2 regions of the Variovorax xiamenensis genome follow, and region 1 is predicted to be linked to the other one. Evidence: predicted binding sites of a transcription regulator. Region 1 holds the regulator's gene; the other holds the start of a gene.
What was found. Region 1 encodes FliA, which starts transcription of late flagellar genes. Its sites were predicted from a motif close to CTAAAGTTTNNNNNNNNNNNGCCGNTA; they were not measured.
Positions count from the first base shown of each region.

Region 2: a site for FliA is predicted at 6,142-6,168, ahead of SFB74_RS26965 (FlxA-like family protein). Genes of this name have one in related genera too.

Region 1 covers NZ_CP139038.1:5,547,113-5,561,573, reverse strand. The annotation lists gene flhA (flagellar biosynthesis protein FlhA) at 1-1,315, shown strand, start outside; gene flhF (flagellar biosynthesis protein FlhF) at 1,312-3,828, shown strand; gene SFB74_RS25255 (flagellar biosynthesis protein FlhG) at 3,839-4,696, shown strand; gene SFB74_RS25250 (RNA polymerase sigma factor FliA) at 4,733-5,467, shown strand; gene SFB74_RS25245 (glycoside hydrolase family 15 protein) at 5,593-7,521, shown strand; gene SFB74_RS25240 (hypothetical protein) at 7,484-7,825, opposite strand; gene SFB74_RS25235 (gluconokinase) at 7,858-8,427, opposite strand; gene SFB74_RS25230 (SDR family oxidoreductase) at 8,440-9,201, opposite strand; gene SFB74_RS25225 (2-hydroxyacid dehydrogenase) at 9,342-10,295, shown strand; gene SFB74_RS25220 (L-idonate 5-dehydrogenase) at 10,312-11,385, shown strand; gene SFB74_RS25215 (AraC family transcriptional regulator) at 11,412-12,281, opposite strand; gene SFB74_RS25210 (carboxymuconolactone decarboxylase family protein) at 12,386-12,934, shown strand; gene SFB74_RS25205 (TlpA disulfide reductase family protein) at 12,954-13,523, shown strand; gene SFB74_RS25200 (glutamine amidotransferase) at 13,544-14,239, shown strand; gene SFB74_RS25195 (MOSC domain-containing protein) at 14,236-14,461, shown strand, end outside.
Region 2 covers NZ_CP139038.1:5,899,324-5,913,784, forward strand. The annotation lists gene SFB74_RS26935 (dihydrodipicolinate synthase family protein) at 1-924, shown strand, start outside; gene SFB74_RS26940 (Bug family tripartite tricarboxylate transporter substrate binding protein) at 974-1,945, shown strand; gene SFB74_RS26945 (SDR family NAD(P)-dependent oxidoreductase) at 1,935-2,645, shown strand; gene SFB74_RS26950 (mandelate racemase/muconate lactonizing enzyme family protein) at 2,685-3,851, shown strand; gene SFB74_RS26955 (tripartite tricarboxylate transporter substrate-binding protein) at 3,975-4,961, opposite strand; gene SFB74_RS26960 (MarR family winged helix-turn-helix transcriptional regulator) at 5,187-5,735, shown strand; gene SFB74_RS26965 (FlxA-like family protein) at 5,754-6,101, opposite strand; gene SFB74_RS26970 (universal stress protein) at 6,278-6,724, shown strand; gene SFB74_RS26975 (isocitrate lyase/PEP mutase family protein) at 6,747-7,610, opposite strand; gene prpF (2-methylaconitate cis-trans isomerase PrpF) at 7,661-8,851, opposite strand; gene acnD (Fe/S-dependent 2-methylisocitrate dehydratase AcnD) at 8,870-11,476, opposite strand; gene prpC (bifunctional 2-methylcitrate synthase/citrate synthase) at 11,533-12,696, opposite strand; gene SFB74_RS26995 (acyl-CoA thioesterase) at 12,693-13,121, opposite strand; gene SFB74_RS27000 (short-chain fatty acyl-CoA regulator family protein) at 13,260-14,461, shown strand, end outside.

The sequences.
Region 1 (14,461 bases):
CGCCGCCGGCGTGATCGTCTCGCGCGTGACCACCGACGAGGACGTGGGCAGCCAGCTCACGGGCCAGCTCTTTTCCAACCCGCAGGTGCTCTTTCTTACGGCCGGGATCGTCGGCCTGCTGGGCATGATCCCGGGCATGCCAAACCTGGCCTTCCTGCTGATCGCGGGCGGCCTGGTGTGGCTGGGTCGCGGGCTGCTGCTGCGCCAGCCGAAGCAGCAGGCCGCGCAGGAGGCCGCCGCCGCGCAGGCCGCGAACCTTGCCGCGTCGTCCGCCGAGACGGCCGAGGCCACATGGGACGACGTGGCCATGGTCGACCCGCTGGGCATGCAGGTGGGCTACCGGCTCATTCCGCTGGTGGACCAGTCGCAGCAGGGTGAATTGCTGGGGCGCATCAAGAGCATCCGCAAGAAGATCGCGCAGGAAGTGGGCTTCCTGGTGCCGGTGGTGCACATTCGCGACAACCTGGAGATCAAGCCCAACACCTATGTCATCACATTGAAGGACGTGGAGATCGGCCGCGGCGAGGCCTTCCCCAACCAGTGGATGGCCATCAACCCGGGCCAGGTGAGCGGCACGCTGCCGGGCACCCCCACGCGCGACCCGGCCTTCGGCCTCGCGGCGACGTGGATCGACGCGAGCCTGCGCCAGCAGGCGCAGGTGTACGGCTACACGGTGGTCGATGCCTGCACGGTGATGGCCACGCACCTGAACCACCTCATACAGACGCACGCCGCCGAGCTGCTGGGCCGCCAGGAAGTGCAGCAGCTGCTCGACCAGATCGCCAAGACCGCGCCCAAGCTCACGGAAGACCTGGTGCCCAAGGTGCTGTCGCTCAGCACGCTGCACAAGGTGCTGCAGAACCTGCTCGACGAAGAGGTGCCGATCCGCGACATGCGCACCATCCTCGACGTGATGGCCGAGCACGCGCCGACCGTCAAGGACCCGACCGAGCTCACCACGCTCACGCGCCTGGCGCTGGGCCGTGCGATCACGCAGCAGCTCTTCCCGGGCGATGCCGAGATGCAGGTCATCGGCCTGGACGGCTCGCTCGACGGCGTGCTGCAGCAGGCCCTCACCAACAGCAGCGGCATCGAGCCCGGCATCGCCGACAACCTGCTGCGCCAGGCGCAGGCAGCCATCACGCGACAGGAGCAGATGGGCCTCGCGCCCGTGCTGGTCGTTCAGCACGCGCTGCGCGTGCTGCTGTCGCGCTTCCTGCGGCGCAGCCTGCCGCAGCTCAAGGTGCTTTCGCACGCAGAAATTCCTGATTCCCGAACCATCAAGGTCACCACCGCCATCGGAGGACGAGGTTGAATTCCCCCCAACAGACAGACGTGCGCGCCACCGCGCGCAAATTCGTCGCGGCCACCAGCCGCGAAGCCCTGCGACTGGTGAGGGAGGCGCTGGGCGCCGACGCCATCGTGCTCTCGCACCGCGCTACTGCGGAAGGTGTGGAGATCGTCGCCATGGTCGAGGGCGAAGTGCAGGGCGTGCTGCAGCAGGGCGGCAGTGCGCCCGCGAAGCCCATGGCGGCTCCGGTTGCGGCGGCCCCGGTGGCACCTGTGGCTCCTGTTCCCGCACCGGCCGCACGTGCGATGCAGATGCCGGCGGCGCCGGCTCCAGTCGTGTCGGCCGCACCGGGCGCAGCACCTGCTCCTGCCGACACCGTGCTCGAAGAGCTCCACTCCATGCGCGGCATGATCGAGGAACAGCTCGCCAGCGTGGTGTGGAACGACAGGCAGCGCCGCGATCCCGTGCGCGGCCGCCTCCTGCGCACGCTGCTGGGCGCCGGCTTCAGCGCACGGCTTTCCAAGGCCATGCTCGAGAAGCTGCCTACCGGCCGCACCTATGCCGAAGGCATGGCCTACGTGCGCTCGGAGCTGATCCGCGCCGTGCCCGTGCATGAGGACGAGGACGCCCTGTTCGCGCAGGGCGGCGTCTATGCGCTGATGGGGCCGACCGGCGTGGGCAAGACCACCACCACCGCCAAGCTGGCCGCGCGCTGCGTGATGCGCTTCGGCGCCGACAAGCTCGCGCTGGTGACCACCGACAGCTACCGGATCGGCGCCTACGAGCAGCTGCGCATCTACGGCCAGATCCTCAACGTGCCGGTGTACGCGGTGAAGGACGCCGCCGACCTGCACCTGGTGCTGCGCGACCTGCGCGAGAAGCACATGGTGCTGATCGACACCGTCGGCATGAGCCAGCGCGACCGCGCCGTGCCCGAGCAGATCGCCATGCTGGGCCAGAGCCCGCGTCCTGTGAAGAAGCTGCTGCTGCTCAACGCCACCAGCCACGGCGACACGCTCAACGAGGTGGTGCACGCCTACCGCCACGGCAACGAGCTCGCGGGCTGCATCTTCACCAAGGTGGACGAGGCCACGCACCCGGGCGCGCTGATCGACACCGTCATCCGCCACCGCCTGCCGGTGCACTACATCTCCAGCGGCCAGAAGGTGCCAGAGAACCTGATGCAGGCCGACCGCGCGCAGCTGGTGGACAGCGTGTTCGAGCCGCGCCAGCACAGCCCGCTGTTCGTGCCCGCCGAGAGCGACCTGCAGGAAGACGCCGCCTCGGCAGGCGCTTCGCAGCAGGCCGTGCAGGTGGCCCAGGGAGAGACCGACCTGCTGCGCCTGAAGTACCAGAACCTGATCCGTGCCATGGCGCACGACGCGCAGGAACTCGCCACCACCGCGAGCGCGCTGGCCGGCGCGCAGATCGGCTTCGAGCGCGCCCGTTCGCTGTGGCGCCAGGCAAGCGACGAGGAAGCGGGCCAGAAGGCCGTGCTGCAAGACCTGCTGGTGCACGCGCGCGGCGAAGTGGCCGCAGGCTGCGAAAGCCATGTGCTCGCGCTGTGCGGGCAGGTCGGGCTGCGCTCGAACGAAGGCGGCGATGCCTACGAATGCCATGGCAGCCTGCTGCTGTCGGACCGCACGGGCCTGCCACTGGCGGCGCCCAACCAGTGGCTCTCGACCGCGGCCACGCGCGGCGCGAAGGATGCCGCCCGCAAGCCGGGCGCACGCCAGGTGCCGTGGCTGCGCCAGCAGGACTTCGGCTCCCGCCCGCTGGTGCATCTGCTGACGAGGCTGCCCGGCATCGAGGCCATGGTGCAGTGGCAGGCCGCCGGCCAGCGCTGGCTGGCGCGCGCGCCGGGCTCCACCGCGGTGATCGACATGCGCACCGGTTCGCCGGACACGCTCGCACGCATGGATTTCGAGTTCGGCGAAGGCCGCCCCGTGCGCTTTCGCGGCAAGGCGGCGCTGCTTTCCGAGGCGCATGCCGACGTCGTGCTGCGCTTCAATGCGGCCGCGATGGCGGCGGGCATCGGGCGCGACGAGATGCCCGCGCTGCGCTGCGTCGCCACGCGGGTGGTCGACGCGCGCAGCGGCAACGTGCTCGCGCTGGGCCATGCGCTGTCGAACGTCGGCACCGAGGTTTCCGCGCGCCAGCTCGCGCAATGGCTGGGCTGGGCCGTGGAGGCAGAGCCCTGCTTCCGCCTGATGCGCGACGGCGTGCAGCTGGTGGGCGGCATCGGCGAGCTGGGCGACCCCGACATCATGAAGCGGCTGCTGATCGCCGGCCAGATGACCACCACCGTGTGGCGCCTGCTGCAGGCAGAAGGCGAATGGGCCGACCGTGCGCGCGCGCTGCTGGGCCAGCTCACCGGGCGCCCGGCGCGCAACGGCCGCGCCATGAGCGGCAGCGCGCTCTATGCGGGCGTGGGCAAGCTCTTCCTGCTGCTGGATGCGCTCGGCACCGAGTCGAGCGCGCCGGTGCAGCCGCCCCGCGCGCTGGAGAAGCCGCAGAAGCTGGAGCGGCAGGATTGAGGGTAAGGCAATGAACAAGCTGGTCGCGGATCAGGCGGACGGCCTGCGGCGCCTGCTCGCCCCGACGCAGGCGCGCGTGGTCGCGGTGCTCGGCATGGGCCCCGGCGCGGGCGGCACCACGGCTGCGATGAATCTCGCCGTGGCGCTGGTCGGGCAGGGCCGCAACGTGCTGCTGCTGGACGAGCACTGCCCGGCCGAGGGCTCGGCCTGCGAGGTCTGGGACATCGATCCGCTGGGCAGCCTGGTCGACGTCGCGGGCGGACGCCTCACGCTGGACGGCGCCGAGGTGCGCACGGCCTGCGGCGTGCACGTGCTGCCGGCGCCGCCTTCAGCGGTAACCGGTGCGATGGATGGCGCAATGGATGGCTCAACGGATGGCTCAACGGATGGCTCAACGGATGGCGCCATCGATCCGCGCAGGTTCTGGTACGACGGCGTCGTCGTCATCGATGCGGCCTTCGACCGCGAGGGCCGCCTGTCGCCGCTCGCGCAATGCGCGGACGACCTGCTGCTGGTGCTGCAGCCGCATCCCGCCTCGGTCACGTCGGCGTACGCGGGCATCAAGCGCCTGCACCACGCGCACGGCCTGAAGCAGATGCGCTTTCTGCTCAACGGCGTGGCCGACGTGCAGGCGGCGCGGCAGATCATGAACAACCTCGCCCATGCCGGCAGTCGCTATCTCGCGCTGTCGCTGCAGGCCGCGGGCTGGGTGCGCTTCGACCCGCTCGTCGCCGATGCGTGGCGGCTGAAGAAGACCATCGCGGAGGCGTTTCCCGCGAGCGACGCGGCGGTCGACTTCCGCCGCGCGGCGGGCGACTTGGACCGATGGCCGTGGCCCGAGGCAGCGCCGCTGCAGGCCGTGGCCTGAGCCCGCCGGCTCCGCACCGAGGAAGGAAGCACGGCCATGTACACCGCACAAGGAACCATCGAGAAATCGCACCTGCTCGCGCAGCACCAGCCGCTGGTGCGCCGTATCGCGCTGCAGATGATGGCGAAGCTGCCGGCCAGCGTGGAGCTGGACGACCTGATCCAGGCCGGCATGCTGGGCCTGCTGGACGCATCCGCACGCTACCAGGACAACCGCGGCGCCCAGTTCGAGACTTTCGTGAGCCAGCGCATCCGCGGCGCGATGCTCGACGAGCTGCGCGCCGCCGACTGGGGCTCGCGCGGCCTGCGCCAGTCGGCGCGCGGCATCGAGAAGGCGATGCAGGCGCTGGGCCACAGGCTCGGGCGTGCTCCCACCGAAGGGGAGATCGCCAGGGAACTGAAGATGGACATCGAGGCGTACCAGTCGCTGCTGCAGGAGATCCAGGGCTGCCAGCTTCTTTACGTCGAGGACTTCTCCAAGGACGATGCCGACAACGGTTTTCTCGACAGCCATTCGCAGGATGCGCGCAAGGACCGGCGCAGCAGCGACGACCCGCTGGAACAGCTGCTGGAAAGCGGCTTCCGCCACCAGCTGGTGGATGCCATCTCGGCGCTGCCCGAGCGCGACCAGCTGCTGCTGAACCTCTACTACGAGGAAGAGCTGAACCTGCGCGAGATCGGCGCGATCCTCGAGGTGAGCCAGTCGCGCGTCTGCCAGCTGCACAGCCAGGCGATCAGCAGGCTGCGGGCGAAGCTGAAGGACCTGCTCTAGGGGCGTCTTCGTTCGCCACGAGGTGACGGACAGGCGCTGAACGGGCGTTGAATAGGCGTTGTCCGTCAGCGAGGCGAGCCCGCCTCCGGCGCGCAACGCCTGCGCGCGCCCGAACACTCGGTGGCTTGCCAAAGACCCGCAAGCAACCCTCTTCAAGGCTGCAGGCCAGCCGCCCGATCGGCGAGTACGCGCTCATCGGCTCGACCCACAGCGCGGCGCTGGTGCATCGTGGCGGCGACATCGAGTGGCTGTGCCTACCGCGCTTCGATTCGGCCGCGATGTTCGCCAGCCTGCTCGGCGACGAACGCAACGGCCACTGGACCATGTGCGCGCGCGACCGCAAGGCGCGAATCTCGCGGCGCTACCTGCCCGGCACCGTGGTTCTCGAAACGACGATACGCACGGGCAAGGGCGTGGCCGTCGTCACCGACTTCATGCCCCGCCCCGCGCTCGACGGCACGCACGAGGTGATTCGCATCGTGCGGGGTGTGCGCGGCACGGTCGGCATGCACACCGAGTTCCGCATCCGCTTCAACTACGGCGAGTGGTGCCCGTGGATGGAGCGGCGCGACGGCGCGGTGTTCGCGACCGCCGGGCCGGACTCGGTGCGCATCAGCTCCGGCGTGCCTTTGACCAACGAGAGCTTCGCCAGCTTCGCCGACTTCGAGGTGTCGGCGGGACAGTCCATCGCATTCAGCCTCGACTGGTTTCCCTCGCACCTGAAGCCGCCGGTGACGCGCGATGCCAATGCGCTGCTGGCGCGCACCGTGACCGAATGGAGCACCTGGACCGAGCGCTGCGGCTACTACGGCGAGTTCCGCGAGCCGGTGATGCGCTCGCTGCTGACGCTCAAGGCGCTCACCTACGAGCCGACCGGCGGCATCGTCGCCGCACCGAGCGCCTCGCTGCCAGAGCTGCCAGGCGGCGAGCGCAATTGGGACTACCGCTTCTGCTGGCTGCGCGACGCGGCACTCACGCTCTACGCGCTGATCGGCTCGGGCTACGTCGAGGAGGCCAGCGCGTGGCGCTGGTGGCTGATGCGCGCGGTGGGCGGATCGCCCGAGGAGCTGCAGGTGATGTACGGCCTGCACGGCGAACGCTCGCTCACCGAGCTCGAGCTGAACTGGCTGCCGGGCTACGAGGGCAGCCGCCCGGTGCGCATAGGCAACGACGCGCACGGGCAGCGCCAGCTCGACGTGTACGGATCGGTCATCGCGGCCTTCCATGCGGCGCGCAAGGCCGGGCTGGCCGACATGGACAAGCTCTGGCCGCTGGAGCGCGCCATCGCGAAGCAGCTGCTGGAGCTCTGGCGCGAGCCCGACTGCAGCCTGTGGGAGGTGCGCGGCGAGCCCCGGCACTTCGTGCATTCCAAGATCATGTGCTGGCTGGCCTTCGATCGCGTGATCGCGAGCGCCACCGAGTTCGGGCTCGAAGGCCCGGTCGACCGTTGGCGCGAGGCGCGCGACGAGATCCATGCCGAGGTCTGCGCGCGCGGCTACGACGCGGCAAGCAATTCCTTCGTGCAGTACTACGGCGCCGACACGGTGGACGCCGCGCTGCTGTGGATGCCGCTGATCGGCTTCCTGCCGATCCACGACGAGCGCGTGCAGGGGACCGTTGCGCGCATCGAGAAGGAACTGGTCTTCAACGGGCTGGTGTACCGCTATCGCACCGAGAAGGGCGTCGATGGCCTCGGGGGCGGCGAGGGCGCGTTCATCGCGTGCAGCTTCTGGCTGTCGAACGTCTACGTGGCCATGGGCAAGGTGCGCAAGGCGCGCGCGCTCTTCAGGCGGCTGCTGGCGCTGGGCAACGACCTGGGCCTGTTCGCCGAGGAATACGACCCGGTGGCGCAGCGGCAGCTGGGCAACTTTCCGCAGGCCTTCTCGCACATCGGGCTGATCAACGGCGCGCACGCGCTGGTGTCGGCGGCCGGCGGCATGTGGGAGCTGGCGGATCTCGACGGCAAGGCGGCGCCGAAGAAGAAGGCAACGGCCGCCGGAAAGAAGGCTGCGCCGCTCAGGAAGCGTTCGCGAGCGCGAACTCCCCGGCGCTGAACACCGTGTGGAAGACCGTGCCGTCGAACATCTCGAACAGCTTCTTCGAGACTTCGCGGCTCTCGTAGCGCACCGGCGATTCGAGCGCGTGGGCGATGTCCTCGCGGCTCGCATAACGGATCGACAGCACCATCGCCAGCTCCGGGTCGCTCACGTCGCTCTCGAGCTGGCGCAGCACGCGCACTTCGAGCGCGCCGGGAAAGCGGGTCCACAGCGGCACGAGCTTTTCGTGCACGTGGCGGTCGAAGGCTTCTTCCATGCCGGGCCTGACCCGGCCCCTGAAGAACGCGCAGCGGATGAACATGGAGCTTGCCTTTCCTGCCGTGATGCGAAGACTCATGCGCAGACCCTGGCGGCGGCATCCCGCGGCCATCGAGGAAGCCGCGCGCCGGCGTTGGCGACGACCAGCGCGACGGGCATGTCTATGGCCGTGTGCAGCACGTCGGGCTCGCCCCCGTCGGGCTTCTCCAGCGTGAGCAGCTGGCTGTCGAGCAGGGCGGGCGGCATGTAGTGGCCGGTGCGCTGCTCCATGCGCTGGCGCACGAGCTCGGGCGGACCGTCGAGGAACACGAAGCGAAGGTCGGGCGAGGCTGCGCGCAGCCGGTCGCGATAGGCGCGCCGCAGCGCCGAACAGGCCACCACCACGCCGCGGGGCGCGGCCGTGCTGTCGGCGAGACAGGCACCCACGCGGTCGAGCCAGGGCCAGCGGTCTTCGTCGCCCAGCGGCAGCCCTGCGCGCATGCGTGCCACGGCCTCGGGCGAGTGCAGGTCGTCACCGTCTACCCACGGCACGCCGAGCAGATGCGCGAGCCCGGCCGCGACGCTGCTCTTGCCGGTGCCCGACACGCCCATCACCACCACGGGCAGGCGCTGGAACTGCAACTGCGGCTGCGGCTGGGTGGACACGGCGCGGCCCGCCTACAGGCTCGCCGTGATGCCGCCGTCCACATACAGGATGTGGCCGTTGACGAAGCTCGATGCGTCGGAGGCAAGGAAGATGGCCGCGCCGCCGAGCTCTTCCACGTCGCCCCAGCGGCCCGCGGGCGTGCGGCCCGAGAGCCACGCGGTGAATGCCTCGTCGGCCACCAGCGCCTGCGTGAGTTCGGTCTTGAAGTAGCCCGGCCCGAGGCCGTTGACCTGGATGCCGTGCCTGCCGAGGTCGATCGCCATGCCCTTGGTGAGCATCTTCACCGCGCCCTTGGTGGCGGCATAGGGCGCGATGCCCGGGCGGCCCAGCTCGCTCTGCACCGAGCACACGTTGATGATCTTGCCGCGCTTGCGCTCGATCATGCGTTGCGCGACGGCGCGGCCGACCAGGAACACGCTGTCGATGTTGGTGGTGGTGATCTTGTGCCACGCGTCCACCGGGAACTCGGCGAACGGCCCGCGATGCTGCATGCCGGCGTTGTTGACGAGGATGTCGATGGGGCCGACCCCGGCCTCGACGGCGGCCACGCCGGCTTCAACGGCCGCGGCATCGGTCACGTCGAAAGCCTGGGCCTCGGCCGCGATGCCTCGGGCGCGCAGGGCGTCGCGGGCGGCGGCGAGCAGCGCGGCGTCGCGCGCATTGAGCACGACGCGCGCGCCCGCGTTGCCGAGCGCGGCGGCGAGCGCGAAGCCGATGCCCTTGCTGGAGCCGGTGACGAGGGCGGTGCGGCCGGAGAGGTCGAACAGTTTCAAGGGAGTTTCCTGGTGCGTGACTGGCGGATAAAGTTACCGGTATCTTTGAGTGTAGTCAATAGGTAAAGCCTGAACTTGCCTGATCTCGCAGAACATATAAAGTTACCGGTATCATTGAGGCCAGCTAAAAGGACACCCGCTTGACCACTACCGCCGCATCCCCGCACGTGCTGATGGCAGGCGCCTACCCGGAATGGGACATGGCGCCGATGCGGGAGGCCTACTCGCTGCATCACCTCTGGGAGGCGCCCGACCGGCAGGCCTTCATCGCTGAACACGCATCGCGGATCCGCGCGATCGCCACGCGCGGCGAGCTGGGCGCGAGCGCCGAGCTCATCGCCGCGCTGCCCGGGCTGGAGCTGGTCGCCTGCTACGGCGTGGGCACCGACGCCATCGACCTCGCCGCCTGCCGCGCGCGCGGCATCCGCGTGACCAACACGCCCGACGTGCTCAACGGCGACGTGGCCGACCTTGCCGTGGGGCTCATGCTGGCGGTGCAGCGGCGCATCGCGGCGGGCGACGTCTTCGTGCGCAGCGGCGCGTGGGCCACATCGGCCATGCCGCTGGCTACCCGCGTCTTCGGCCAGCGCGTCGGCATCGCGGGCTTCGGCCGCATCGGCGGAACCATCGCGCGCCGGCTCTCGGGCTTCGACGTGGAGCTGGGCTACTTCAGCCGCACGCCGAAGGCGGAGAGCCCGCACCGCCACTTCACCAGCCTGAGCGCGATGGCCGACTGGTGCGACGTGCTCATCGTCATCCTGCCCGGCGGCGAGGCCACGCGCGGCATCGTGAACGCCGAGGTGCTGCGCGCGCTGGGCCCCAAGGGGTGGCTCGTGAACGTGTCGCGCGGCACCACCGTCGACGAAGGCGCGCTGCTGCAGGCGCTGGAGACGCGCGGCATCGCCGGCGCGGCGCTCGACGTGTTCCTCAACGAGCCGCGCATCGACCCGCGCTTCGCCGCGCTGGACAACGTGGTGCTGACTCCGCACCATGGCAGCGGCACCGAACAGACGCGCCGCGCCATGGGCGAGCTGGTGCGCCGCAACCTCGAGGCCCACTTCGCGGGCCTTCCCCTGATCACTCCCGTTGCCTGAAGAAGGAAGAAGAACCATGCGCCTGCGTTGCATGTGCCTCGTGATTCACGCCCCCGACGACCTGCGCCTGGACGAACAGGACGCCGGCGAGATCGGCCCCGGCCAGGTGCTGGTGAAGGTCGGAATGGGCGGCATCTGCGGCTCCGACCTGCACTACTTCCACAACGGCGGCTTCGGCACCGTGCGCATCAAGGAGCCGATGGTGCTGGGCCACGAGGTGGCCGGCACCGTGGTGGCCGTGGCGCCCGGCGTGGAGACCGTTCGCATCGGCGACAAGGTGGCCGTCAACCCGAGCCGCCCCTGCGGCGCCTGCAAGTTCTGCCTCGAGGGCCTGCCCAACCAGTGCCTGGACATGCGCTTCTACGGCAGCGCGATGCGCACGCCGCATGTGCAGGGCGCCTTCCGCAACATGCTGCTGTGCGAGGCCACGCAGTGCGTGAAGGTGGCCGATCACGTGCCGCTGCGGCTGGCCGCGCTGGCGGAGCCTTTCTCGGTGGGGCTGCATGGCGTGTCGCGCGCCGGCCCGCTGCTGGGCAAGCGCGTGCTGGTGTCGGGCTGCGGGCCCATCGGCGTGCTCGCCATCGCGGCGGCGCGCGCGCACGGCGCGGCCGCGATCACCGCCACCGACGTCGTCGACGAGCCGCTGACCACCGCGCGCGCCATGGGCGCAGACGAGGCCATCAACGTGGCACAGGACAGGACCTGGGTGTCGCGCTACTCCGCCGACAAGGGCACCTTCGACGTGATGCTCGAATGCTCCGGCAACGAGCGCGCCCTGCGCGACGGCCTGGAGGTGATGCGCCCGCGCGGCGTGGTCGTGCAGCTCGGCCTGGGCGGCGACGTGAGCATTCCTCAGAACATGGTGGTGGCCAAGGAGCTCAGCATCTGCGGCTCGTTCCGCTTCCACGCCGAGTTTGCGCTGGCGGTGAAGCTCATCAACGAAGGGCGCGTCGATCTTTCGCCGGTGGTTTCGCACACCTTCCCGATGCTGCAGGCGCGCCAGGCCTTCGAGCTGGCGAGCGATAGGCGCAAGGCGATGAAGGTGCTGATCGACTTCGCCGGCGAGGGCGCCGAAGCCGTCGCGGCCTGAGCCGCTGCCCTTCACGCTTCATTCGTTCACTGCTGCGCGCGGGCCATCCATTCGCGCGGCGACATGCCGACCTTCTGCGCGAAAAGGCGCGACAGCGCCGAGGCGTTGGCATAGCCCAGCGACTGCGCGATGGTCTTGATCGAGGCGCCGTTGCGCAGCTCGGCCTGCGCGATGCTCAGGCGCCAGCCGGCCAGGTAGTCGGCCGGCGTGGCGCCCACCACCGACCTGAAGCGCAGCGCGAATGCGCTGCGCGAGAGGCCGGCCTCGCGCGCCATCTGTTCCAGCATCCACGGTTCGCCCGGCCGCTCGTGCATGGCGACCAGGGCGCGCGCAAGTTGCGGATCGCCCAGCCCCGTGAGCAGGCCGGACGGCAGGCCGCTTTCCTGCGGATGGTCGAGCAGCCAGCGCAGCAGCTGGATCAGCACAACCTCGAACAGCCGGTCCGCCAGCAGGCGATGGCCGCACATCACCCGCGTGGTTTCCGCGAACAGCAGCGCGAGCGATTGCTCCAGTCCTTCCACCGCATGCAGCGGCAGGCGCACCAGCGCGGGCAGGGCGCGCGCCAGCGGGTGCGCCTCGCCGCCGTCGAAGTCGAGCGTGGCGCAGACGAAATCCGATCCTTCCGTCGGAGCGTTGTGGAAGTCGTGCGCCAGCGGCCGCGGGTAGAAAAGCAGGCTCGGCTCCTTCACCGAGAGCTTGCGCGGCGCACCCGAGCGCGCCGAGTGCGTGACGACCATCTCGCCCCGGCGCAGCACGTGCAGGAAGCCGCGCCCCTTCTTCGCCGCGAAGTGCGTGGTGCCGCACAGCGGGCCCGTATGGAACAGGTGCGCCCGGACGCGAAAGCGCTCGAGCAGGGACGACAGCCTGTCGATGGGCGGCGGCATCTCTTGCGACATTGGACGAAAAGATATCTTTTGTGGATGAAAAGAGCCGAATCATACGGCCGGGCGAAAGACACTTCCTTCATCGACATCACTCGCCACAGGCAAAGGAAGTACCCATGTCCCGCATTCATCTCATCGCCGACGCATCGGCAGCTCCCGGCGAATCGAAGGCGCTGCTCGCCGAGATCCACGGCGCCTTCGGCGCCACGCCCAACATGTTCCGCGCCGTCGCCAATTCGCCGGCGGCGCTGCGCAGCATGTGGGGTTCGTTCAGCGCGCTGGGAGGCGGCGCCATCTCTGCGCAGCTCGGCGAGCAGATCGCGGTTGCCGTCGCCGATCGCAACGCGTGCGACTACTGCCTTGCCGCGCACACCGCGCTGGGCCGCAAGGCCGGGGCGTCGGCCGAAGACATGGCCGCCGCCCAGGCCGGCGAGTCGCGCGACCCGAAGACCGCCGCTGCGCTGCGCTTCGCGCTCAAGCTGGTCGAGGCGCGCGGGCAGGTCGATGCGGCCGACGTGCAGGCGCTGCGCGACGCGGGCTTCGACGACGGGCTCATCGTCGAGATCGTCGCGCACGTGGCGCTGAACCTCTTCACCAACTACGTGAACGTTGCCTTCGACGTGCCGCTCGACTTTCCGGCGGTGAAGCTGCGCAAGGCCGCCTGAGAGCCGGCGGGAGAAGCGCATGGCCACGCACCGCCATCATCCAGAGGCACCGGCGCTGCAGGTCGCCCGGTGGTTCAACACCGATGCAGACCTCACGCTGGAGGCCCTGCGCGGCCGCGTGGTGGTGCTGCACGCGTTCCAGATGCTGTGCCCGGCCTGCGTGTCGCACGGGCTGCCGCAGGCGAAGAAGATGCGGCAGCTCTTCGCGCCGGGCGACGTCGCGGTGATCGGCCTGCATACCGTGTTCGAGCATCACGAGGTGATGACGGCCGCGGCGCTGGAGGCGTTCATCCGCGAGCACCGCTTCATCTTTCCCATCGGCATCGACAGTCCGGCGCACGGAAGCATTCCGGCGACGATGCGGGCCTACCAGCTGCAGGGAACGCCGAGCACCGTGCTGATCGACAAGCAGGGTCGCATACGGTTGAGCCATTTCGGCCTGCTCGACGACATGGCGCTCGGCGCCGCCATCGGCCAGCTGGCCGCGGAAGAATCGACGCTGCCCCTGATTGCGGATGCCGTCCGCGAGGCCGGAACCGTGAGTGAAGGATGCGACGGGCACGGCTGCCGGGCCAGCACGACCGGATGAGGAAAAGGAAAGACGACCCCATGAAATGCATCGCCCTGCAGCACCTCGCCTTCGAGGATCTGGGCCTGTTCGCGGACATCCTGGCCGACGCGGGCTACCAGGTCGAGTACCGGCAGGCGGGCCTCGATACCCTCCGTACCGACGAATGGCGCGAGGCCGAACTCATCGTCGTCCTCGGTGGCCCCATCGCTGCCTACGACACGAACATCTATCCCTTTCTCGAAGCGGAGATCGGGGGCCTGCGCGAGCGCCTCGCGCTGCGGCGCCCGACCCTGGGGCTCTGCCTGGGTGCGCAACTGATGGCCCGCGCGCTCGGCGCGCGCGTGTACCCGTCGGGTGGCAAGGAGATCGGCTGGGCGCCGGTCGAGCTGAATGCGGCGGGCATGGCCTCGTGCCTCGCCGCGCTGCAGGACGTGCCGGTGCTGCACTGGCACGGAGACACCTTCGATGTTCCGCCGGGCGGCGAGCTGCTCGCGCGGACGGCGGCCACGCCGCACCAGGCTTTCAGCCACGGCCGCAATGCACTGGCGCTGCAGTTCCACCCCGAGGCCGACCCGGCGCGCATCGAGCCCTGGCTGATCGGCCATGCCTGCGAGCTGCAGCAGGCCGGCATCGACATCCCGGCGCTGCGACGCCAGAGCGCGGCGCAGGGTGCCAGGACGCGCGCGGCGGCCGTGGCCGTGCTCACGGCATGGCTGCTGCAGCTCGAGCCATGAAGCCCGCTGCGATCACGATCGACGCGCTGCTTGTGGGGCAGGTCGCACTGCCGTCCGACGGCCGCACGCGCAGCGGCATTCTCAAGTCGCCCGTCGATGGCGCGCTGTGGCTGTCCTCCACCGGCCTGCAGGGCGATGCGCAGGCCGATCTGCGCGTGCATGGCGGTGTCGAGAAGGCCGTGCATCACTATCCGCGCGAACACTACGCAGGCTGGGCTTCGT
Region 2 (14,461 bases), 350 kb from region 1:
AATTATCGCGGGATCATCCCCGCCATTTCCTGCCCCTTCACGAACGACCACCGCATCGACGAGCCGGCGCTGCGCAAGCTGGCTTCGTGGCTGGCCGGCCATGACGGCGTGGTGGCGATCATGACCAACGGCCACACCGGCGAGGTGTTCTCGCTCACGCCTTCGGAGCGCGCCGAGGTGACGCGCATCGTGGCCGACGAGCTGCGCGGCCGCATGCCGGTGATCTCGTCGATCGTCTGCGAAGGCCTGGCCGAGGCCGCCGAGCATGCCCGCGCCGCGCAGGCCGCCGGCGCGGTGGCGCTGGATGTGATGCCGCCGCACCACTGGCTGCGCTTCGGCTTCACGCCCGGCCATGCGCTGCAGTACTTCGAGGCCATCCACCGCGCCGCGCCGGAGCTGGACCTGGTCTGCCACGTGTACCCGGCATGGACGCGCGCCTCGTACTCCTCGCAGCTGCTGGCCGAGCTGGCGCGCCTGCCCTACCTGCAGGCCTTCAAGGTGGGCCAGCGCGACATGAACAAATACGCCCGCGACATCCAGGCGATCCGCGAGGCCGATGCCTCGAAGGCCATCCTCACCTGCCACGACGAATACCTGCTGGCCTCGATGGTGCAGGGCGTGGACGGCGCGCTGGTCGGCTTCGCGACCTTCATCCCGCAACTCATCATCGACCTGTGGAACGCGGTAAAGGCCGGCGACCTGAAGAAGGCGATGGCGGTGCAGGCGCTCATCACGCCGCTGAAAGATGCCGTGTACGGCGGCGGCGAACCCACCGGCGAGGCGCATGCGCGCATGAAGGGCGGCATGTACCTGGCCGGCGTGCTCGAGAACGCCACGGTGCGCCCGCCCACCGAGGCGCCGAACGCGCGCGAGACGGACGCGCTGCGCGCGGCCGTCGAGCAAGCGGGCCTGTCGAAGCGCTGAGCCCACGGGCCACAGCGCCCGATCAAGAAAACACAAGGAGACAAGAGACATGCAACGCAAGCACTTCCTGCGCGCCACCCTGGCCGCCCTCGCGCTGGCCGCCGCATCGACCGCCGGCTTCGCCCAGAACTGGCCCGCCCGCCCGGTGCGCATGGTGATCCCGTTTCCGCCCGGCGGCACGCTCGACACCATCGGCCGGCTGCTGGCGCAGAAGCTCGGCGAGCAGACGGGCCAGACCTTCATCGTGGAGAACCGCGCGGGCGGCAACGGCGTGATCGGCGCCGACGTGGTGTCGAAGGCGCCGGCCGACGGCTACACGCTGCTGTTCAACGCATCGACCTTCACCACCGCGCCAATGACCATGAAGTCGGTGCCCTACGAGGTGGTGCGCGACTTCACCCCGGTGGCGCTGGTGGCGAAGGCGCCGCTGTCGGTGGCAGTCAACAAGAACCTGCCGGTGAACGACGTGAAGTCGCTCATCGCATACGCCAAGGCGCACCCCGGCAAGATGACCTTCGCGGTGGGCTCCATCGGCTCGGCGGGGCACCTGTCGACCGAGCTGCTCAAGCGCGCGGGCGGCGGGCTCGACTACCTGATCGTGCCGTACAAGGGCACGGCGCCCGCCTTCCAGGACCTGATCGGGGGGCAGATCGACGGCTTCATCGACCCGATCCTCGGCTCTCTGCAGTATCACAAGAGCGGCATGCTGAAGGTGATCGCCGTCACCTCGGCCACGCGCGCGACCAGCCTGCCGAACGTGCCCACGGTGGGCGAGAGCATTCCGGGCTACGAGTTCTACAGCTGGTACGGCCTGTGGGGCCCGGCGAAGCTGCCGGCCGCCATCACGCAGCGGCTGAACGCCGAGGTCAACAAGGCGCTGGGCACCGACATGCGCGAGACGCTGAACGCCCAAGGCCTGCTGCTGACGCCGGGCAGCGTCGAGGACTTCGCGAAGTTCCAGGCGGAGGACATGGCGCGCTCGAAGAAGATCATCACCGAGGGCAACATCCATGTCGAATGAGTTCGCCACGGCGCCCCATGCGGTGGTAACGGGCAGCAGCGGCGGCATCGGCCGCGCCATCGCCTCGCACCTGCTGGACGCGGGCTGGCGCGTGAGCGGGCTCGACCTTGCCGCGCCCACGCTGTCCTCCCGCACGGGCTTCTCGCATGTGGCCGTGGACCTCGGCGATGCCGGCGCCATCGCGCGCACGGCCGCGGCGCTGCAGGACGCCGACGCGCTGGTGCACGCGGCCGGCGTGCTGCGCGTCGGCCCGCTGGGCGAGCTCGACCACGCGGGCGGCGAGTTGATGTGGCGGCTGCATGTCGACGCGGCCACGCGCCTGGCCGACGCGCTCGTGCCCGCGATGGCCGCGCGCGGCAAGGGCCGCGTGGTGTTCATCGGCAGCCGCGTCGCGCAGGGCTTGCCGGGGCGCGGCCAGTACGCCGCGACCAAGGCCGCGCTGATCGCGCTCGCGCGAAGCTGGGCCGCGGAAGTGGCCGCTCGCGGCGTGACCGTGAACGTGGTGTCGCCCGGCGCGACGCAGACCTCGATGCTGCAGGACCCGGCCCGCGCGGGCAGCGCGCCGCGCCTGCCGCCCATCGGCCGGCTGATCCAGCCCGAGGAGATCGCGGCGCTCGCGGGCTTTCTTCTCTCGCCCCAGGCGGCGGCCATCACGGGGCAGGACATCCCGATCTGCGGCGGCTCGTCGCTGCATCTCTAGACATCTTTCGCTTTCTCTTCCTCCATCCGGAACCCGACCATGAAAATCGTCAACATCCTCGAATCCACCCGCCCCATCAAGTCGGACATCCGCAACGCCTACATCGATTTCTCGAAGATGACGCTGAGCCTGGTCGCCGTGGTCACCGACGTGATCCGCGACGGCAAGCCGGTCATCGGCTATGGCTTCAATTCGAACGGCCGCTACGGCCAGGGCGGGCTGATCCGCGAGCGCTTCCTGCCGCGCCTGCTGGAGGCCGAACCCGCGTCGCTGCTCGACGAGACCGGCGACAACCTCGATCCGCACAAGATCTGGGCCCGCATGATGATCAACGAGAAGCCCGGCGGCCACGGCGAGCGCTCGGTGGCCGTGGGCACCATCGACATGGCCGTCTGGGACGCCACCGCCAAGATCGCCGGCAAGCCGCTCTACCAGCTGCTGGCCGAGCGCTACGGCACCGGCAAGCCGAACCCGCGCGTGTTCGTCTACGCGGCCGGCGGCTACTACTACCCCGGCAAGGGCCTCGAAGGCCTGCAGCGCGAGATGACCAGCTACCTGGAGCGCGGCTACTCGGTGGTGAAGATGAAGATCGGCGGCGCGACGCTCGCCGAAGACTGCGAGCGCATCGAGTCGGTGCTGAAGATCCTCGGCCCCGGCCAGCAGCTCGCGGTGGACGCCAACGGCCGCTTCGACCTGAAGACCGCCGTCGACTACGGCCGCGCCCTCTCGCAATACCCGCTCTTCTGGTACGAGGAAGCCGGCGATCCACTCGACTACGAACTGCAGGCCAAACTCGGCGAGGTCTACTCGGGCCCCATGGCCACGGGCGAGAACCTGTTCTCGATGCAGGACGCGCGCAACCTCATCCGCCACGGCGGCATGCGCCCCGACCGCGACTGGCTGCAGTTCGACTGCGCGCTGAGCTACGGCCTCGTGGAGTACCTGCGCACGCTCGACATGCTCAAGGAAAACGGCTGGTCGCCCTCGCGCTGCATTCCGCACGGCGGCCACCAGATGTCCCTGGCCATCGCGGCCGGCCTCGGCCTCGGCGGCAACGAGAGCTACCCCGACCTGTTCCAGCCCTACGGCGGCTTCCCCGACGGCGTGAAAGTGGACAACGGCTACGTCACCCTGCCGCCGCTGCCCGGCATCGGCTTCGAAGGCAAGGCCGACCTCATCTCAGAGATGCGCGCCCTCGCGGCTTGATCAGGCGCGGCCCATTCGCGAGACACCGCGGAACCGGCTTGGCCGGGCCGCAGGTGTCGCCCCCCGGCGAGGGGGGTTGGCGTAGCGACACGAAGTGCGCGAAGCCTGGGGGGAGTACCAAGTTCATGGATGAAAGCCCGAGCGGCGCACCACCGGCTCCCATTGCGCGCGATAGGCCTTGAGCATCTGCGCCGTTTCCGGCGCGTTGCTGGCGACCGGCGTGATGAAGAGCGCCTCGGCCGCCTTCTGCAGGCCCGGGTCCTTCATCACGTCGCGGATCGAGTTGGCCAGCAGTTGCACCTTGGCGGGCGGCATGGCCGCTGGCGCGAAGAAGGTGTTCCAGCCGTCGGCATCGATCTTCATGCCGGCCTCGCTGAAGACCGGAATGTTGGGCGCGAAGCTCGCGCGCTTCTTGCCCGAGGTGGCAAGGATGCGGATCTTGCCGGCCACGTGCTGCGGGTAGAGCGAATCGAGCGTGTCGATGGCAATGGGCAGGCTGCCGTTGACCAGGTCGGCCGCCAGCGGCGCCGAGCCGCCATAGCCCTTGATCTGCGGCTGCACGCTCAGCGCGTCGCCCACCATCAGGCCGAAGAAGTGCGGCAGGCTGCCGGTGGCGGGCACGCCGAAGATGGCTTCCTCGGGGTGGGCCCACAGCCGGCCCACGAGGAACATCGCGCGGTCGAGCTGGAGCTTGCTGCCCACGGCCAGCGCGAAGTCGTAGCTGCTGACCTGCGAGACGGGCACGAAGTCCTTGTCGGGGTCGTAGCCCGCGTCCTTGATGACCAGCGGCGCGACCACCATCACGGCGGGGTTGCCCAGCATCAGCACGTTCTGCGCGGCGGGCGCGCGCTTCACCTCCTTGGCCGCGAGACGGCCGCCTTCGCCCGGACGGTTTTCCACGCTCACCTGCACGCCGAGCTTCGGCGTGAGCCGCTCGGCGATCAGCCGCGCGATGCGGTCGGTGCTGCCGCCCGGCGCATAGCCGACCACGAGGGTGAGCGGGCCGCCGTCCAGCGCGGCGGGCGCCTGGGCTTGGGCCAGGGGAGCGCAAGCGGCAAGGGCTGCGCCCCATGCCATGATGAGCTTGCGCCTGGAAAGGAATGCGGGCATCGGATCGGATCTCCTGCGGACGGTGGGCGCGAGCGGACGGACAGGCGCGCGCGGTTTTTCGCGGCGAAAATCGCGCGCCAAGACTGTTTCCGCTCGTTCAAATTTGTTACTGGTTTATACGTATGGGGAAACAGTTGATCTAATCCATCAACTGCCAGCCGAGGCGGGCGAACCACACTCCGCCCCTTTCCTCCCCGCCGACCTTCCCGCCCTTCCGTCATCCGTATGCAACAAGCTTTCCCCGATGCAGGAGCGTTGCGCGCGCCCCGTTCACTGGACGACCTGCTGCTCTACCGCATGGCACGCGCCGTGCGCGCGGGCAGCGGCATGGCGACCCGGCTGGTCGAAGGCGGCTTCGGCATCACGCGCCGCGAGTGGGGAATGATCGCCACGCTCGCGCAGGAGGGCGAGATGACGTCTTCGGCGCTGGCCGCGCTGCTGCACCTGGACCGCGTTCGCACCTCGCGCGGGCTGCGCAGCCTGGTCGAGAAGAAGCTGGTGCACCGCCGCCAGAACGCGGAGGACCGGCGCGAAGTGCACGTGCGGCTGAGCGCCTCGGGCCAGCAGCTTTTCGGCGGGCTCTTCCCGCGCATCGCGGGGCTGAACACCGAGCTGCTGGAAGGCGTGTCGCCGGCGGATCTCGATGCCTTCCTGCGCTGCCTGCGCCATCTGGAGCAGCGTGGCGAAGAGCTGCTCGCACAAGGCGTGGTCGCGGAAAAGGCCGACCGCCGCTCGGGCGGAACGCGCCACCGCTGGCCCGAACGCGGCGGCTGAGCCGCCTGATCCGGACCGTCAGGCCTGCACGTCCACCACGCTCCCCAGCGAGCCCGAGCCGCCGCGGCTGGCGCGCGGCGCACTGGCGGCGCTCTCTTCCAGCGAAGCCATGGCGCTCTGCTGGACGCTGGCCGTGCGCAGCGCGTTCATCTGCTGCTGCAGCATGGCCATCTTGGCCGCGAGCGCCTCGAGCTGCATCTGGATCGCCTTGCGCGCTTCGCCCTCGGGCGTGGCGACCAGCTGGGCCTGCGTTTCGGCGATCTGCTTCTGCGTCGTGGTGATCTGGCGCTGGATCTTCGCGATCTCCGCGTTGACGTCGCTACCGCTCCTCGTTGCGCTGCCGGTCGCCCCGATGGCATTCATCATTTCGATCCTCCGTTGTGGTTCGTGCAAGGCAAAGGATCCATATCGGCATCCGGCGCGAAAAATAGAGGGCAGCCCCTGATCGCCTTTCGTTCGCCCCTTCTCTCTTGCATGGCCGCCATCGCGGACTAGACTGAATTGCGAGGGCACCCGCGGTGCCGGGGGCCAAGGAGCCTGCCATGTACAAGCGTGTTCTCGTGGCAACCGACGGTTCCGCGCTGTCGGAGCGGGCGGTCGATTCCGCCATCGAGCTGGCCCTGCTCGCCAACGCGGAACTGGTGAGCGTCACCGTCGCGCACATCGAGCCCATCGGCTACTTCGAGGGTTCGATGATGCTGAGCCAGCGCGACATCGAGGCCGCGCAGGAGCAGTCGGACCAGGCCGCGCGCCGGCTGGTCGACAAGTCGGTCGCCACCGCGACGGCCAGGGGCGTTCGCAATCCGCGGGCCGTGGTCATGAAGTCGAACCAGGTGGCCGAGGCCATCATCGCGGCCGCGAAGAACCAGCAGTGCGACCTGATCGTGATGGCTTCCCACGGACGGCGCAGCCTTGCACGCCTGCTGATGGGCAGCGAGACGCTGCACGTGCTGACGCACTCGCACATCCCTGTGCTGGTGCTGCGCTAGCCGGCAACGCCAGGCGTCCTGCTCAGCTCGCGTACCGCTTCTCGAGCGCGTCGAGTTCGGGCTTGCCCACCAGCCGCTGGCGCTCCGCGAAGGGCACGACCAGCGCCGGGTCTTCGTCCACGCGCTTCGTGTCGCGCAGCACCGTGAGCGCCTTCTGCATGCCGGCGACGGCGCCCTGCAGCGCCGCATTGGCGTACAGCACGATGCCGTAGCCCAGGCCCGCGAGTTCCTCCGCGCCGAAGATCGGCGTCCTGCCGCCGATCACCATGTTCATGAGCTGCGGCTTCTTCAGCCGCTGCGGCAGCGCGCGGATCTCGTCGGCCGTGGTCACCGCTTCCACGAAGAGGATGTCGGCGCCGGCATCGCTGAACTGCTGCGCGCGCTCGATGGCGGCCTCGAAGCCCAGCGTGGCGGCGGCGTCGGTGCGGGCCATGATGAGCAGGTCGGGGTCGGTGCGCGCGTCCACCGCGGCCTTGATCTTGCTGACGGCCTCCTCGGTGGAGATCACGTCCTTGCCCGAGAAATGGCCGCAGCGCTTAGGTGCCACCTGGTCCTCGAACTGGATGCAGTCGGCGCCCGCGCGCTCCAGCACGCGCACCGTGTGACGCACGTTGAGCGCGTTGCCGAAGCCGGTGTCGGCGTCCACGATCAGCGGCAGGCCTACTGCGTCGCGGATGCGCGCCGTGTGGTCGGCGATCTCGTGCAGGCCCATGAAACCCTGGTCGGGCAGGCCGAACCACATGTTGGTGACGCCGGCGCCGGTGACGTAGATGGCCTCGAAGCCCAGGTCCTCGATCACGCGCGCCGACAGGGCGTTGAATGCGCCAGGCACCAGCACGCCGCGGCGTGCCTCGGCCAGGGCCCGGAGGGTCTTGCGAGTCGACATCGATTCTTCCTTGTCGTGTTGTGTTGACTTGTCTTGTTGATTCTCGAGCGTCACAGGGTATCGCCGGGCACACGCACCCAGCCTTCCATCAGCACGCGGGCGCTGCGGCTCATGACGGCCTTGGTCACGCGCCATTCGCCATCGACCCGGCTCGCCTGCGCGCCCACGCGCAGCGTGCCCGAGGGATGGCCGAAGCGCACGGCCGCGCGCTCGCCTCCGCCGGCAGCGAGGTTGACCAGCGTGCCCGGAATGGCGGCCGCGGTGCCGATGGCCACCGCCGCCGTGCCCATCATCGCGTGGTGCAGCTTGCCCATCGACAGCGCGCGCACCAGCAGATCGACATCGCCCGCCGCGACCGGCTTGCCGCTGGAAGCCGTGTAGCTCGCGGGCCTCGCGACGAACGCGACCTTCGGCGTGTGCTGCCGCCCGGCCGCCTCGCCGACGTTCGCGATGAGGCCCATCCGCACCGCACCGTGCGCGCGGATGGCCTCGAACTTCGCGAGCGCGGCGGCGTCGCCGTTGATCGCGTCCTGCAGCTCGGTGCCCGTGTAGCCGATGGCCTCGGCCTCGACGAAGATGGTCGGGATGCCGGCGTTGATCATCGTCGCGCGCAGCGTGCCGACGCCGGGCACCTCGAGTTCGTCGACGAGCCTGCCGGTGGGGAACATCGCGCCCCCGGCGCCTTCCTCTTCCGCGGCCGGGTCCATGAATTCGAGTTGCACCTCGGCGGCGGGAAAGGTCACGCCATCGAGTTCGAAGTCGCCGGTTTCCTGCACGGCGCCATCGGTCATCGGTACGTGCGCGACGATGGTCTTGCCGATATTGGCCTGCCAGATGCGCACCACCGCCACGCCGTCGCGCGGCACGCGGTTCGCGTCGACCAGGCCGTTGGCGATGGCGAAGGGGCCGACCGCCGCCGAGAGGTTGCCGCAGTTGCCGCTCCAGTCGACGAAGGGCTGGTCGATGGACACCTGGCCGAACAGATAGTCCACGTCGTGGCCGGGCCTGTCGCTCTTCGAAAGAATCACCGCCTTGCTCGTGCTGGAAGTGGCGGCGCCCATGCCGTCGATCTGCTTGCCGTAGGGGTCGGGGCTGCCGATGACGCGCAGCAGCAGCGCGTCGCGCGCCTTACCGGGCACCTGCGCGGCTTCGGGCAGGTCCTGCAGGCGGAAGAACACGCCCTTGCTGGTGCCGCCGCGCATGTAGGTGGCGGGAATCCTGATTTGTGGTGCGAGGGCCATGGTCGTGCGATTGTCGGTTCAGGCGATGGCGGGCGCCGCCGCGTTCGAGGCGAGGAAGTCCTGCGCGAAGCGCTGCAGCACGCCGCCGGCCTCGTAGATCGACACTTCCTCGGCGGTGTCGAGGCGGCAGGTCATCGGCACTTCGAGCCGCTCGCCGTTGCGGCGATGGACCACCAGCGTCAGGTCGGCGCGCGGCTCGCGCGCGCCGATCACGTCGTAGGTCTCGGTGCCGTCCAGGCCCAGCGTCAGGCGGCTGGTGCCGGGCCTGAATTCGAGCGGCAGCACGCCCATGCCGATCAGGTTGGTGCGGTGGATGCGCTCGAAGCCCTCGGCCGCGATGGCCTCCACGCCCGCCAGCCGCACGCCCTTGGCGGCCCAGTCGCGCGAGGAGCCCTGGCCGTAGTCGGCGCCCGCCACGATGATCAGCGGCTGCCTGCGCAGCATGTAGGTCTCGATGGCCTCCCACATGCGCATGACCTGCCCTTCGGGCTCCACGCGCGCGAGCGAGCCGGCGCGCACGCTGCCGTCTTCCTTGCGCACCATCTCGTTGCGAAGCGTGGGGTTGGCGAAGGTGGCGCGCTGCGCCGTGAGGTGATCGCCGCGATGGGTGGCGTACGAGTTGAAGTCCTCCTCGGGCAGGCCCATCCTGTGGAGGTACTCGCCGGCCGCGCTGTCCATCAGGATCGCGTTGGAGGGCGAGAGGTGGTCGGTGGTGATGTTGTCCGGCAGGATCGCCAGCGGCCGCATGCCCCTGAGCGTGCGCTCGCCGGCCAGCGCGCCTTCCCAGTAGGGCGGGCGGCGGATGTAGGTGGACGCGGCGCGCCACTCGTACAGCGGCGCAACCTTGGCGGCGGTGTCGGGCTGGATCGCGAACATCGGCTCGTACACCTCGCGGAAGTGCGCAGGCTTCACGCTCGACTTCACGATGGCGTCGATCTCCGCGTCGTCGGGCCAGATGTCCTTCAGCCGCACTTCCCTGCCGTCGATCACTCCCAGCACGTCGCGCTCGATGTCGAAGCGCACGGTGCCGGCAATGGCGTAGGCCACCACCAGCGGCGGCGAAGCAAGAAATGCCTGCTTCGCATACGGGTGGATGCGGCCGTCGAAATTGCGGTTGCCCGAGAGCACCGCCGTCGCATACAGGTCGCGATCGACGATCTCCTGCTGGATCGCCGGGTCCAGCGCGCCCGACATGCCGTTGCACGAAGTGCAGGCGTAGGCAACCACGCCGAAGCCGAGTTGCTCCAGCTCGCCCATCAGGCCGGCTTCCTGCAGGTACAGCGTCACGGCTTTGGAACCCGGCGCGAGCGACGACTTGACCCAAGGCTTGCGCACAAGGCCCAGCCGGTTGGCGTTGCGCGCGAGCAGGCCCGCGGCGATCACGTTGCGCGGATTGCTGGTGTTGGTGCAACTGGTGATGGCCGCGATGATCACGGCGCCATCGGGCATGCGGCCCGGCTCGTCGCGCCACGGCGCCGCGATGCCGCGCGCCGCGAGTTCGGTGGTGGCGACTCGCGCATGCGGATTCGACGGGCCGGCCATGTTGCGCACGACGGTCGACAGGTCGAAGTGCAGCACGCGCTCGTACACCGCGTCCTTCAGCGCGTCGGCCCACAGGCCTGTGTGCTTCGCGTAGGTTTCGACCAGCCGCACCTGCTCGTCGCTGCGGCCTGTGAGGCGCAGGTAGTCGATGGTCTGCTGGTCGATGGCGAACATCGCCGCCGTGGCGCCGTACTCGGGCGCCATGTTCGAGATGGTTGCGCGGTCTCCCAGCGTGAGGCTGGCCGCGCCCTCGCCGTGGAACTCCAGGTACGCGCCCACCACCTTCGACTGGCGCAGGAACTCGGTCAGCGCCAGCACCACGTCGGTGGCGGTGATGCCCGGCCGGGGCCGGCCCGAGAGCTTCACGCCGACGATGACGGGCAGGCGCATCCACGAGGCGCGGCCCAGCATCACGTTCTCCGCTTCCAGGCCGCCCACGCCGATGGCAACGACGCCCAGCGCATCCACGTGCGGCGTGTGGCTGTCGGTGCCCACCAGCGTGTCGGGGTAGGCCACGCCGTCCTGCGCGTGCACCACGGGCGACATCCGCTCCAGGTTGATCTGATGCATGATCCCGTTGCCCGGCGGGATCACCTCCACGTTCCTGAAGGCCCGCTTCGTCCAGTCGATGAAGTGGAAGCGGTCTTCGTTGCGCCGGTCTTCTATGGCGCGGTTCTTCGCGAAGGCATCGGGGTCGAAGCCGCCGCACTCCACCGCCAGCGAATGGTCGACGATGAGCTGCACCGGCACCACCGGATTCACCTGCGCCGGGTCGCCGCCCTGCTCCGCGATGGCATCTCGCAGCCCGGCCAGGTCGACCAGCGCGGTCTGGCCCAGGATGTCGTGGCACACCACGCGCGCCGGAAACCACGGGAAGTCGTGCTCCCTCTTTCCCTCGACGATCTGCAGCAGGCTGCGTTCGAGGATGGCCGGGTCGCAGCGGCGCACGAGGTTCTCGGCGTGCACGCGCGAGGTGTAGGGCAGCGTGGCCCAGGCGCCGGGACGCAGCGCCTCGACGGCTTCGCGCGCGTCGAAATGGTCGAGGGAAGTGCCGGGGAGGTTCTTGCGGTACTGGATGTTCATGGGGCGGCGCTCGGGCCTCTTTTTCGTCTTGGCGTGGCTTGTCTCTTCTTCGCTTTTTACTTCCGATCCTGGATCGGCGCGAACTTCATGTCTTCCGGGCCCGTGTAGTTGGCGCTCGGCCGGATGATCTTGTTGTCGATGCGCTGCTCGATGATGTGCGCCGCCCAGCCCGAGGTGCGCGCGATGACGAAGAGCGGCGTGAACATGGCCGTGGGCACGCCCATCATGTGGTAGCTCACGGCGCTGAACCAGTCGAGGTTGGGAAACATCTTCTTCGCCTCCCACATCACGCCTTCGAGCCGCTCGGCGATGTCGAACATCTTGGTCGAGCCGGCCTCCTGCGACAGCGATCTCGCCACGCCCTTGATGACCACGTTGCGCGGGTCGCTCACCGTGTAGACCGGGTGGCCGAAGCCGATCACCACCTCCTTCGCCTCGACGCGGCGGCGGATGTCGGCCTCGGCCTCCGCAGGCGAGTCGTAGCGCTTCTGGATCTCGAAGGCCACTTCGTTGGCGCCGCCGTGCTTGGGTCCGCGCAGCGCGCCGATGGCGCCGGTGATGGCCGAGTACATGTCGGAGCCCGTGCCAGCCACCACGCGCGCTGTGAAGGTCGATGCGTTGAACTCGTGCTCGGCGTAGAGGTTGAGCGAGGTGTGCATCGCGCGAACCCACGCGGCGGAAGGCTTCTGGCCGTGCAGCAGGTGAAGGAAGTGGCCGCCGATGGAGTCGTCGTCGGTCTCCACGTCGATGCGCCTGCCCTGCGTCGACCAGTGGTACCAGTACAGCAGCATGGAGCCGAGCGAAGCCATCAGCCGGTCGGCGATGTCGCGCGCGCCCGGCAGGTTGTGGTCTTCCTTCTCGGGGAGCATGCAGCCCAGCGACGAGACGCCGGTACGCATCACGTCCATCGGGTGCGCGCTGGCGGGCAGCTGCTCCAGCGCCTCCTTCAGGCTCGCGGGCAGGCCGCGCATCGACTTGAGCTTCGCCTTGTAGGCGCGCAGTTCCGCCGCCGTGGGCAGCTTGCCGTGCACCAGCAGGTGCGCGATTTCCTCGAACTCGCAGACCTCGGCGATGTCGAGGATGTCGTAGCCGCGGTAGTGCAAGTCGTTGCCGGTGCGCCCGACGGTGCACAAGGCAGTGTTGCCGGCCGTCACGCCGGACAGGGCCACGGATTTCTTGGGCTTGATGCCGGGGGCGGTGGGGGTTGCGGTGTCGCTCATGCTTCTTCCTTTTCTGGATTCGGGTGTGCCGGGTTTGCCTGGCGTGCCGGGTGTGCCTTCGGGATGCGCATGGGCCGCCCGCCCTTGTCGACGGCGACCATCTCGAAGAAGGAGCGCAGCGCCTCGCGCGGCGCGTGCCCCAGTTGCTCGAAGCTGCCGGTGACGCTGACCGTGAGCGAACTGCGGCCCTGGCGGCTGACCCATGCGCGCAGCCGCAGCACGCTGCCGACCGGCACGGGTGCGAGGAACTGCGCGTCGCCGCAGCCGGCCATCACGACGTCGGCCTGTGCGAAGGCCCGCGCCGCCAGGAACGCCGCCTTGGACATCAGCATCAGGGCGTTGCCGCCGAACAGGGTGCCGTAGTGGTTCGCATGCTCCGGGAACACGATTTCCGTGAGTTCGAGCGCCGTGTTCCTGTCTGTCATGGTTCGCAATTTACGCAAATGCGCGCCCATAATGAAGGACTGAATCAGCCAATCATTGCGAATGAAAAACCTCTGTTTTGCAAATCTTGCGAACATCAGGATTGCGCAAACCGGCGAGCCGTTCCGAGGAGCCGCACGATGAGCAAGACCTTCATGGGCGTGCGCCTGCGCAAGCTGCGCGCCGAACGCGGCATGACGCAGGTGGCGCTGGCCCAGGCGCTGGGCCTGTCGCCCAGCTACCTGAACCAGATCGAGCAGAACCAGCGGCCGCTCACGGTCGCCGTGCTGCTCAAGATCAGCCGCACGCTGGGCGTCGACGTGCAGCAGTTTTCTGAAGACGAGGAAGCCCGCCTCGTCTCGAGCATGCGCGATGCGCTGGCCGACAACCCCGGCGGAGAAGCCGTCGCGCTGCCCGAGCTGCGCGAAGTGGCCTCGCAGATGCCCGCGGTGGCGCGCGCCCTGCTCGCGCTGCACCGCCGCCACCAGGAAGCGATGGAGCGCCTGGAGATCATGGCCACCGAGCTCGGCGACGGACGCGGCGAGCTCACGAATGCGCGCCCCATGCCCTTCGAGGCCGTGCGCGACTTCTTCTTTGCCCACCAGAACCATTTCGAGGAGCTGGACCTGCAGGCCGAAAGGCTCGCCGACGAGGCGCGCGGCCACGGCGGCCCGCTGTCCGGATGGCTGCAGCAGCGGCTCCTGGAGCAGCACGGCGTGCGCGTGGTGCCCACCGACGACGACGCCATCGACAGCCAGCGCCGCTACGACCCCGCAACCCGCGTGCTGCGCCTGTCGGCTGGCCTGGAGCCGGGCCAGCAGTCGTTCCAGCTTGCGACCCAGCTGGCGCTGCTGGAGCAGACGCGGCTGATCGAATCACTGCTGGAAGGCGCCGGCTTCAACGACGCGCCGACGCATGCGCTGGCCCGCATCGGGCTGGCGAACTACTTCGCCAGCGCGGTGCTGCTGCCCTACGGCCTGTTCCTGAAGGCCGCGGAAAGCCTGCGCTACGACATCGACCTGCTGGCGCGCCGCTTCGGCGTCGGCTTCGAGACGGTGTGCCATCGCCTGAGCTCCATGCAGCGGCCCGGCGCGCCCGGCGTGCCTTTCTTCTTCATCCGGGTGGACCGCGCGGGCAACATCTCGAAGCGGCAGTCGGCCACGCACTTCCACTTCTCCAAGACCGGTGGCACCTGCCCGCTGTGGAACGTGTACGAGGCCTTCGCGCAGCCCGGGCGCGTGCTGCGGCAACTCGCGCGCATGCCCGACGGACGCACCTACCTGTGGGTGGCGCGCACGGTGTCGCATGGCCAGCGCGGCTTCGACTCGCCCAGCAAGACCTT